Regions from separate parts of the Klebsiella electrica genome, predicted to be linked through region 1. Evidence: predicted binding sites of a transcription regulator. Region 1 holds the regulator's gene; each other region holds the start of a gene.
The links. Region 1 encodes Fur, which represses iron uptake genes when iron is present. Its sites were predicted from a motif close to ATAATAATGAGAACNACTATCAA; they were not measured.

Region 2: the regulator Fur is predicted to act here: its motif matches at 1,332-1,354, upstream of bfd (bacterioferritin-associated ferredoxin).
Region 3: the regulator Fur is predicted to act here: its motif matches at 1,651-1,673, upstream of sufA (Fe-S cluster assembly scaffold SufA).

Annotation. Positions count from the first base shown of each region.
Region 1 covers NZ_CP041247.1:3,756,912-3,760,267, reverse strand. Annotated here, with positions in the region: gene tnpC (IS66 family transposase) at 1-225, opposite strand, end outside; gene tnpB (IS66 family insertion sequence element accessory protein TnpB) at 245-592, opposite strand; gene tnpA (IS66-like element accessory protein TnpA) at 589-1,263, opposite strand; partial or broken gene Electrica_RS17965 (ChiP family protein) at 1,347-1,541, shown strand; gene chiQ (ChiQ/YbfN family lipoprotein) at 1,589-1,921, shown strand; gene fur (ferric iron uptake transcriptional regulator) at 2,148-2,600, opposite strand; gene fldA (flavodoxin FldA) at 2,893-3,356, opposite strand, start outside.
Region 2 covers NZ_CP041247.1:417,948-421,303, forward strand. Annotated here, with positions in the region: gene tuf (elongation factor Tu) at 25-1,209, shown strand; gene bfd (bacterioferritin-associated ferredoxin) at 1,390-1,584, shown strand; gene bfr (bacterioferritin) at 1,658-2,134, shown strand; gene Electrica_RS01915 (prepilin peptidase) at 2,118-2,585, opposite strand; gene rpsJ (30S ribosomal protein S10) at 2,965-3,276, shown strand; gene rplC (50S ribosomal protein L3) at 3,309-3,356, shown strand, end outside.
Region 3 covers NZ_CP041247.1:2,212,028-2,215,383, reverse strand. Annotated here, with positions in the region: gene sufB (Fe-S cluster assembly protein SufB) at 1-1,230, opposite strand, end outside; gene sufA (Fe-S cluster assembly scaffold SufA) at 1,233-1,610, opposite strand; gene Electrica_RS10490 (hypothetical protein) at 2,380-2,697, shown strand; gene Electrica_RS10485 (GlsB/YeaQ/YmgE family stress response membrane protein) at 2,858-3,106, opposite strand; gene Electrica_RS10480 (YegP family protein) at 3,273-3,356, shown strand, end outside.

The sequences.
Region 1 (3,356 bases):
GGTTATGCGCTTTTCTGCCTGCGCGATCTTCTTTTCTATCTTCTCGCGGTTTTTCTCGCTGCTGCGGCCGAACAACATTCTCTGCAGTTTAGCGACCAGCGCCCTGAGTGAGTCGATCTCGCGGGCATAGCCGGTTATTTCACCGGACAGACGGACGATAACCGCCTGCTGTGCGATCAGCAGGGCCTTCAGTTGCTCGATGTCGTCGGGGAGTGTGTTGTTCATTCCCCTGTTTTATCACGGGTTATATCCGTATACCAGGCCGTTCCGTCCGTTTTGGATGTTGCCACGCGATCCCCTCCAGAAGCATGGACAACTGGGCGGGTGTCAGATGCACTTTCCCGTCGCGGGTCACCGGCCACACGAAGCGGCCCTGCTCGAGGCGTTTGGCGAACAGGCACAACCCGTCACGATCGGCCCACAGTATTTTCACCATTTTGCCACTGCGGCCCCGGAAGACGAAGATATGCCCGGAGAACGGGTCATCTTTCAGCGTATTCTGCACCTTCGAAGCCAGCCCGTTGAAGCCACAACGCATATCTGTGACGCCAGCGATGATCCAGATTCTGGTACCGGTTGGCAGAGTTATCATCGGGCACCGCCTTTCATTTCGCGGATTAGCGCCCGTAACAGTTCCGGAGTGAGAGGGTCAAACAGTTTTACCACACCTGATTTAAGATGCAGCTCGCACCGTGGGACGTTTTCGGGATCGCACTCAGGGCACTCATCAGGCTTGTTACGCCAGAAGGGATTTGTAACTGGTCTGATCGGCTCTGGCGTATCAGTCAGTGCCACCGGGACAGGCATGCATTCCTGTATATCATCATCGCTCAGTAAGCCGTCCTCGTACTGGCTTTTCCATTTAAACAGCAGGTTATCATTGATATCGTGCTCTCTGGCGATCCGGGCAACAACAGCACCGGGTTGTAATGCCTGCTTAGCCAGACTGACCTTAAATTCACGGCTGTAGCTGGCTCGCCGTTCTTTTCGCCATTTTTCCTCGCTGATTTCAGGGCGAGTGGATTCATTTTTTCTGTTGGCATAAAGGATGGCGTCAAGCTGAGCGAATGAGACTGAATCGGGCAATGGCCATGCGATACCGGATGCAATAAAGCGCTGAAAAAGCGTATGTATTGTGGAATGACTGAGACCGAGGCGCTGAGCGATGGCCCGGATGGTCAGTTTATCTTCAAATCTTAAACGCAGGGCATCAGGCAAATAAGAACGGAAGCAGGGAATATCTTTTGTTGTCTGGGAATTCATCGTTCGTGTCCATCAAAATAGATGGGCGCGATTGTTGCCAGACAGGACAATTTTCACAAGACGTCGCAGATGGGGCGCTTACGGAAGAGTCCGCGTATAGCCTCGATGCGATGTACACCGTACAGGACGGCCGGGCAAAAGGAACGCTGTTTAAACTGCACTTTACCCAATACGACAACCACTCCGATATCCCGAGCTGGAGCGGTGGCTATGGCAACATCTTCCAGGATGAGCGTGACGTGAAGTTCATGGTTATCGCTCCGTTCACTATTTTCTGATGCCGCTGCGGCAGATGTAAATCTGCCGCAAACCTGAGAGGTTAATTATGAAGAAGCTATTGCTCATCGCGGTTATGGCATCGGGTCTGGTTGCCTGCACGCAGGCTCCCGCGCCGAAGGAAGATTCGAAACTAAAAGAGGCTTATAGCGCCTGTATCAATACGGCAGAAGGGAACCCGGACAAGGTTCAGGCCTGCCAGAGCGTTCTGGACGTGCTGAAAGAAGAGAAACAGCATCAGGCGTTTGCCAACCAGGAAAGCGTGCGCGTTCTTGATTACCAACAGTGTATTCAGGCGACCCGTACCGGTAATGATCAGGCGGTGAAAGCGCGTTGCGATCGCATCTGGAAAGGGATTCGCAGCAACAACACGACGAAATAAAACGGACGACAGAGTGAAAACGGGCGGAGCATTATCTTCGCCCGTTGGCGTTTCAGCGTTGATGTTCCGCCGGTTGATAAGTGCAGCGCGCATCAACCACCATCCCAGGGGGTAAGACGGAATGCGGTAACGTCAACTCGCGTACGAGGGCAGGGGGCGCGGCAGATTTCGCGCATAAAAAAAGCCAACCGTCAGGTTGGCTTTTTGCGGTTCACGCGGTGGGAAATTACTTTTCCAGCGCGTCGTGTGCATGTTCATCTTCACGGCAGTCGCCTTCCGCACAGTGACCGTAAAGGTACAGACTGTGGTTGGTCAAACGGATGCCATGACGGTGGGCGATTTCACGCTGACGCGCTTCGATAGACTCATCGCTGAATTCGATCACTTTGCCACAATCGAGGCAAATAAGGTGATCGTGATGATGCTGCTGGGTCAGTTCGAAAACAGATTTACCGCCTTCGAAGTTGTGACGAGTCACAATGCCCGCATCATCAAACTGGTTCAGCACGCGATAAACAGTAGCGAGACCGATCTCTTCACCCATGTCGATCAGGCGCTTGTATAAATCTTCCGCACTGACGTGATGGTTATCCGGTTCCTGCAGGACTTCCAGGATTTTTAATCGAGGAAGTGTGACTTTCAGGCCAGCCTTCTTTAATGCGGTATTGTTGTCAGTCATGCGGAATCTGTCCTGTTGCTAAACGATCTACTTCCATCAGCGGAAGTAATACAGAGAATCACCCGATGCAATGCGTCTCATTATAGAACTGCTGTCGTCAAATGAAAACTGCAAGTATCGGGCCTTGTATGCTGTCAAAAACGAGGCCCCAGCTACAAACTGCGTCACCTGACCTCGTTAAATCAGAGGACATTGTACAGATATGTGATTAAAAGTTAAAAACTTGTAGCTATTTGTTTGATTGCTTCTATCTATTAATGCGGCGAAACTTTACGGTAACGCCGCACAATCATCAGGCATTTTTAATTTCTTCGAGGTGCAGTTCTTCAGAGACCTGCTTAACCCACTGGCTTACGCGTTCGTTGGTCAATTCCGGCTGGCGGTCTTCATCGATAGCCAGACCGACGAAGTGATCGTCATCCGCCAGGCCTTTAGAGGCTTCAAAATGATAGCCCGCTGTCGGCCAGTGGCCAACGATGGTGGCGCCGCGCGGCTCAACGATATCGCGAATGGTGCCCAGCGCGTCGCAGAAGTATTCCGCGTAGTCTTCCTGATCGCCGCAGCCAAACAGCGCAACCAGTTTACCGTTAAAGTCGACCTCTTCCAGCGTCGGGAAAAAATCATCCCAGTCGCACTGAGCTTCACCGTAGTACCAAGTCGGAATGCCGAGCAGCAGGATGTCGTAGGCTTGCAGATCTTCTTTGCTGCTCTTGGCAATGTCGTGAACATCAGCAACATCTTTACCAAGCTGCTTCT
Region 2 (3,356 bases), 1.9 Mb from region 1:
AGCGCTATAGTAAGGAATATAGCCGTGTCTAAAGAAAAATTTGAACGTACAAAACCGCACGTCAACGTCGGTACTATCGGCCACGTTGACCATGGTAAAACTACTCTGACCGCTGCAATCACTACCGTTCTGGCTAAAACCTACGGTGGTTCTGCTCGTGCATTCGACCAGATCGATAACGCGCCGGAAGAAAAAGCTCGTGGTATCACCATCAACACTTCCCACGTTGAATATGACACCCCGACTCGCCACTACGCACACGTAGACTGCCCGGGCCACGCCGACTATGTTAAAAACATGATCACCGGTGCTGCTCAGATGGATGGCGCGATCCTGGTTGTTGCTGCGACTGACGGCCCGATGCCGCAGACTCGTGAGCACATCCTGCTGGGTCGTCAGGTAGGCGTTCCGTACATCATCGTGTTCCTGAACAAATGCGACATGGTTGATGACGAAGAGCTGCTGGAACTGGTTGAAATGGAAGTTCGTGAGCTGCTGTCTCAGTACGACTTCCCGGGCGACGATACCCCGATCGTTCGCGGTTCCGCGCTGAAAGCGCTGGAAGGCGAAGCAGACTGGGAAGCGAAAATCATCGAACTGGCAGGCTACCTGGATTCTTACATCCCGGAACCAGAGCGTGCGATTGACAAGCCGTTCCTGCTGCCGATCGAAGACGTATTCTCCATCTCCGGTCGTGGTACCGTTGTTACCGGTCGTGTAGAGCGCGGTATCATCAAAGTGGGCGAAGAAGTTGAAATCGTTGGTATCAAAGACACAGCGAAGTCTACCTGTACTGGCGTTGAAATGTTCCGCAAACTGCTGGACGAAGGCCGTGCTGGTGAGAACGTAGGTGTTCTGCTGCGTGGTATCAAACGTGAAGAAATCGAACGTGGTCAGGTACTGGCTAAGCCGGGCTCAATCAAGCCGCACACCAAGTTCGAATCTGAAGTGTACATTCTGTCCAAAGACGAAGGCGGCCGTCATACTCCGTTCTTCAAAGGCTACCGTCCGCAGTTCTACTTCCGTACAACTGACGTGACTGGCACCATCGAACTGCCGGAAGGCGTAGAGATGGTAATGCCGGGCGACAACATCAAAATGGTTGTTACCCTGATTCACCCGATCGCGATGGACGACGGTCTGCGTTTCGCAATCCGTGAAGGCGGCCGTACCGTTGGTGCGGGCGTTGTTGCTAAAGTTCTGAGCTAATTCTTTAGTTCTGAATTAAAAAGGGCGCTTCGGCGCCCTTTTTGCTGCCCGTCATTTAACGTCGACCAGAATGACGTTGAGACGCAAAAAGAGCTTCTCTTTGATTATTTAAGCAACACACTATTGTAATTATAACTATTCTCATTTACACTTTTGAGCATAAATCGAACGGGAGTCGGTATGTACGTTTGTTTGTGTAATGGTGTAAACGATAAAAAAATTCGTCAGGCCGTACGTCAATTTCATCCACAGTCTTTTCAGCAATTGCGCAAATTCATTCCTGTTGGAAATCAATGTGGTAAATGTGTCCGCGCCGCCCGTGAGATTATGGAAGATGAATTAACTCGTATGCCGGAATACCAGGAGAGCGCTTAAGCGCTCAGGCTTTTCTTTGACATCTTTATAGCCCGAACTACGCTTCAATAAGTGGAAGCGGAGGGACTATATAATGAAAGGTGATGTCAAAATCATAAGTTATCTCAACAAATTGTTGGGAAATGAGCTGGTCGCAATAAATCAGTATTTTCTTCACGCCAGAATGTTCAAGAACTGGGGCCTGATGCGTCTCAATGACGTTGAATATCATGAATCCATCGATGAAATGAAACACGCCGATAAGTACATCGAGCGAATTCTCTTTCTTGAAGGTATCCCCAATTTGCAGGATCTTGGCAAGCTGGGCATCGGTGAAGATGTCGAAGAGATGCTGCAGTCTGATTTACGACTGGAACTCGAAGGCGCAAAAGACCTACGTGAAGCGATTGCTTATGCCGACAGCGTCCATGACTATGTCAGTCGCGACATGCTTATTGAAATCCTGACAGACGAAGAAGGCCATATTGACTGGCTGGAAACGGAACTGGATCTGATTGGTAAATTAGGGTTGCAAAACTATCTCCAGTCACAAATCAAAGTGGCTGACTGACAAGCGTTTGCCACCCGCACCAAAAACCCGCTGCAGCCAAAAAAGGGCCAAAAGGCAGCGGGTTGTTTAATGACCCCTGCACTTTCCCGAGAATAATCAATAGCAGCATGACTCCACCGGCGAAGACAGTCGCCATAAAAACCAACTGCGGCAGCATCTGCCAGCCGTGCCACGCGCCTAGTGCGGCCAGCAATTTGACATCCCCATAGCCTAACCCTTCATAACCACGAATACCCCGGTAAAGCCAATAGAGCAACGCGAAAGCCAGATAGCCACCGATGGCGCCGCCAACGGCATATTCTAATTGAAGCGGGGCATAGTAAAGACAACAGAGCAGCCCGCTCCAGAGCAGAGGGCAGGTCAGGCGATCGGGAAGCAGACCGTAGCGCAGATCGTACCAGCAGAGGGTGAGGGATAAACCGCTATAGACAAGTAATGAGAGGTGCATCATCGGTGAGGCTGCCTGCAATGGGGAATATGCGCGGAGTCTGGTCGAAAAAGGGATGAATGGCAAAGCCCTACCTTCAGTATCGCGAGGCGTCATCCACGGTATTCGCTCGGTTTTCATTACTTTCTATGCCTGTCCGCCGCGGCACGCAAAAATGCTTGCTGATTTTGTATGCAGCACTTGCGTCTGGCGCGAATTTGCGTATAATGCGCGGGCCTGTCAAAATTGGCTGGCTGGTTCGATATGAACCCTGATAGAGCTTTTAGCTATCAAACAATGTTCCCAATTGGGGAACTATGTAAGAACGGTTACACTCTCCCATCAATCGTAATGGGTATGAGGAGTAACCATTTCGTCTATAAATAATTGGAGCTCTGGTCTCATGCAGAACCAAAGAATCCGTATCCGTCTTAAAGCGTTTGATCATCGTCTGATCGATCAATCAACCGCGGAAATCGTCGAGACTGCCAAGCGCACTGGTGCGCAGGTTCGTGGTCCGATCCCGCTGCCGACCCGCAAAGAGCGCTTTACCGTTCTGATCTCTCCGCACGTCAACAAAGATGCGCGCGATCAGTACGAAATCCGCACTCACAAGCGTCTGGTTGACATCGTTGAGCCAACTGAGAAAACCGTTGATGCTCTGATGCGTCTGGATCTGGCTGCCGGTGTAGACGTGCAGATCAGCCTGGGTTAATCAGGTCATCGAGCGATTGAGAGGTTGAAACAATGATTGGTTTAGTCGGTAAAAAAGTGGGCATGACCCGCATCTTCACT
Region 3 (3,356 bases), 1.5 Mb from region 1:
AATCAGCATCGAGTCGCATTGGGTGAAGTTACGCGCGTTGGTGGCGGTCGGCATAATTTTGACCAGCCCACGGTAGCTGTTCTGGCTTTTGCCGGCGGAGATCCCTTTCGAGATAATCGTCGAACGGGTGTTTTTGCCGATGTGGATCATCTTGGTGCCGGTGTCGGCCTGCTGGTGTCCGCTGGTCAGCGCCACGGAGAAAAATTCGCCGATGGAGTTATCGCCGCGCAGAATGCAGCTCGGATACTTCCAGGTAATGGCGGACCCCGTTTCTGACTGCGTCCAGGACATCTTGCTGTTTTCGCCTTCGCACAGCGCGCGTTTGGTGACAAAGTTCAAAATCCCGCCGGTGTTGTTATCCCCGGGGAACCAGTTCTGCACCGTGGAATATTTCACCTCGGCGTCTTTATGAATAATCACCTCGACCACCGCCGCATGCAGCTGGTAGCTGTCGCGCACCGGGGCGGAACACCCTTCGATGTAGCTGACGTAGCTGCCTTCATCGGCCACCAGAATGGTGCGTTCGAACTGGCCGGTTTTTTCGGCATTAATGCGGAAATAGGTCGACAGCTCCATCGGGCAACGTACGCCTTTAGGCACGTAGATAAAGGTGCCGTCAGAGGCCACCGCCGCGTTCAGCGCGGCAAAAAAGTTGTCATTGCCCGGCACCACGGTGCCGAGATATTGTTTCACCAGCTCCGGGTGATCGTGGATAGCCTCACCAAACGAACAGAAGATAATCCCCTGTTCCGCCAGTTTTTCCCGGTAGGTTGTCGCCACCGAAACGGAGTCGAAAATCGCGTCAACCGCGACTTCACGCCCTTCGCGTACCGGCACGCCCAGCAGGTTAAAAGCCTCTTCGACTTCCTGAGTCAGATAGGCGCCGGGGCCGGTTTGCTGCACCGCGCCAGGCTCCGAAGCGCAGGTGTCGTCGCAGTTGCCGCAGGACGGCGCCGAGTAATAGCTGTAATCCTGGTAGTTGAGCTTTTCATAGTGCGCTTTCAACCAGTGCGGCTCTTCCATCTCCAGCCAGGCGTGATACGCCTTCAGGCGAAACTCGAGCATCCACTCGGGCTCATTGCGGCGGGCGGAAATGGCGCGCACCACCTCTTCGTTGATGCCTTTCGCCAGCTCATCGGTCTTTAAGCGGGTAAAAAAGCCTTCTTTATAATTGAGCGGCCCGTCGGACCAGGTTTTGACATCGTCAGTTGCTTCAGTATTACGAGACATAGTTACTCCGCCTGAACCCCAAAGCTTTCGCCGCAGCCGCATTCGTGCTGCGCTTTCGGGTTATGAAACTTAAAGATTTCATTTAATCCTTCCCGAACATAATCCAGCTCCGTCCCGTCGATAAACGGCATGGCCTGCAGCGGCGCCCACAGTTTCGCCCCGTCGCGCTCAAACAGCAGGTCGTCTTCCGCCGGCTCGGCAATCAGCTCGAGCACGTAACCAAAACCGGCGCAGCCGCTGGTTTTTACCCCCAGACGTAGCCCCTGCTTGTCGGGCTGTTGACTCACCAGGCTGCGAATATGGGCCGCTGCCGCCGGGGTCATCATCAGACCACGCCAGCTAAATTCATCGGGATTGAAGGTTCCTGTATCTAATTCCATCGCTCTACCTCATTGGTTAGCGCCATAAGGGCATACGACCATGTTAATGATAACAATTATCACTTCAACCCAGCCGGAGAAGGGGTATTCCCCTTGCGAACCCTTTTATCTCGCTTTTTATAAGCATAGACCCTCGCCTGCAGGTTATCAGGTGACTATTTTGCAATTTAATATATTGATAAATAATAACTTATTTAGCGTTTTACCCGGACATGACGGGCAATGAGAAAGGTGTATCGGAAATACCTATTTTTGAAATCGAAAACGGTCCATTCAACATGATCAGCATTTACTGTCAAATCAATAGATTGTTCTTTGTACCGTGCGACGACGTGACGCTCTTTACGCTACCTCTTTAGAATTATCTATAAGTATCCTTCTGGATGGCTATTCGTTATCCGGTAAAGCGGAACGGTTATCATTTTAAATTCGGACAAAAACCAGGAATAAAGCTTTTTTCTCTACTGGTAAATTGATGTACAATTCCTGCTTAAATTTCCTACAGTTCTCGACCCTGTGTCGGAGGCACTGCTTACATGGAGTTTGTCCGTACAGGATGATAGATATCAGTATTATGTCGATGTGCATGGTGGTACTGCTGGTTATGAGCGTATTGCTAAACTAGGTCAGCCACAGCCCCTGCTTCCCACATCGGAGCTTCACATTCGTGATGAAATGAGGAGTTTTAGAGGATTCGTCCGCAGTGGCATTGTTCAGCAACGGCGTTGCCTCTAAGATTTCAGCCATATTCCAGCGAGAGGTAACGAAGATGAAAGGAACAATCATTGCTCTGTTAGCCACCGTATCCATTGCCACAGCCAGCGCATTTGCAGCAGATAAAAATGACGTCCCTGCTCCCCCCGATAATCCGCCCGGACAGCCGATGATGGAAATGCCGCAAGGGCGTGGCCCAATGCCGATGCCTCTACCGCCATTGCCACCGCGAAAACCGCTATTATTCTCTGCAACGGTTGCCACCGATAACCCGGCCGAGACGATTAATAAACTGACCGCGCTGATCCCGACAGGGAGCGCTAAACATTATGAAGTGCGCGTGGAAGTCGTTCCTGTACCCGATATGCCCTGAATTATCCCGGCGACTCCCGGTATCATTGACCGGTTAATATCTGCGACATAAAAAAAGCTGCCAGTGAGCGTGGCAGCTTTTATTTTGCGTCTGATTTGGCGCTCAATGTCTATATCCTCACCGCCGATGGCGATGAGGATAGCGGTATGATGACGGGATATTAACTCTTAATCTTTCTGTAGATAAACAGGACGACTAATGCACCAATGACCGCCACTACAAAGCTGCCGAAATTAAAGCCATCGACCTTGCCGTAGCCAAAAAACGTACTGATCCAACCACCTACTACCGCACCAATGATGCCCAGAACAATAGTGACAATAAAGCCGCCGCCGTCTTTGCCTGGCATAATCCACTTAGCCAAAATACCGGCAATAAGACCAAAAATGACCCAGGAAATGATACCCATAGTTAACTCCGTCCTCTTCGTTACTCAAAAGTATTTCGTACTTAAAATAGTAGCATAAGTAACGTGAATAATTCATGAATTATATTTTTAGCGCCGCTGACTTGCTATATAAGCCGCTATGGTCTACATATCATGGTGTCGGTGCTAATGCACAAAGGGGTTAACAATGGGCTATTACGTGATTAAAAAATCTGAGAAAAGCGTTTCCCAGCCATGGTATTTCCTGCTAAAAGCAGATAATCATGAAACC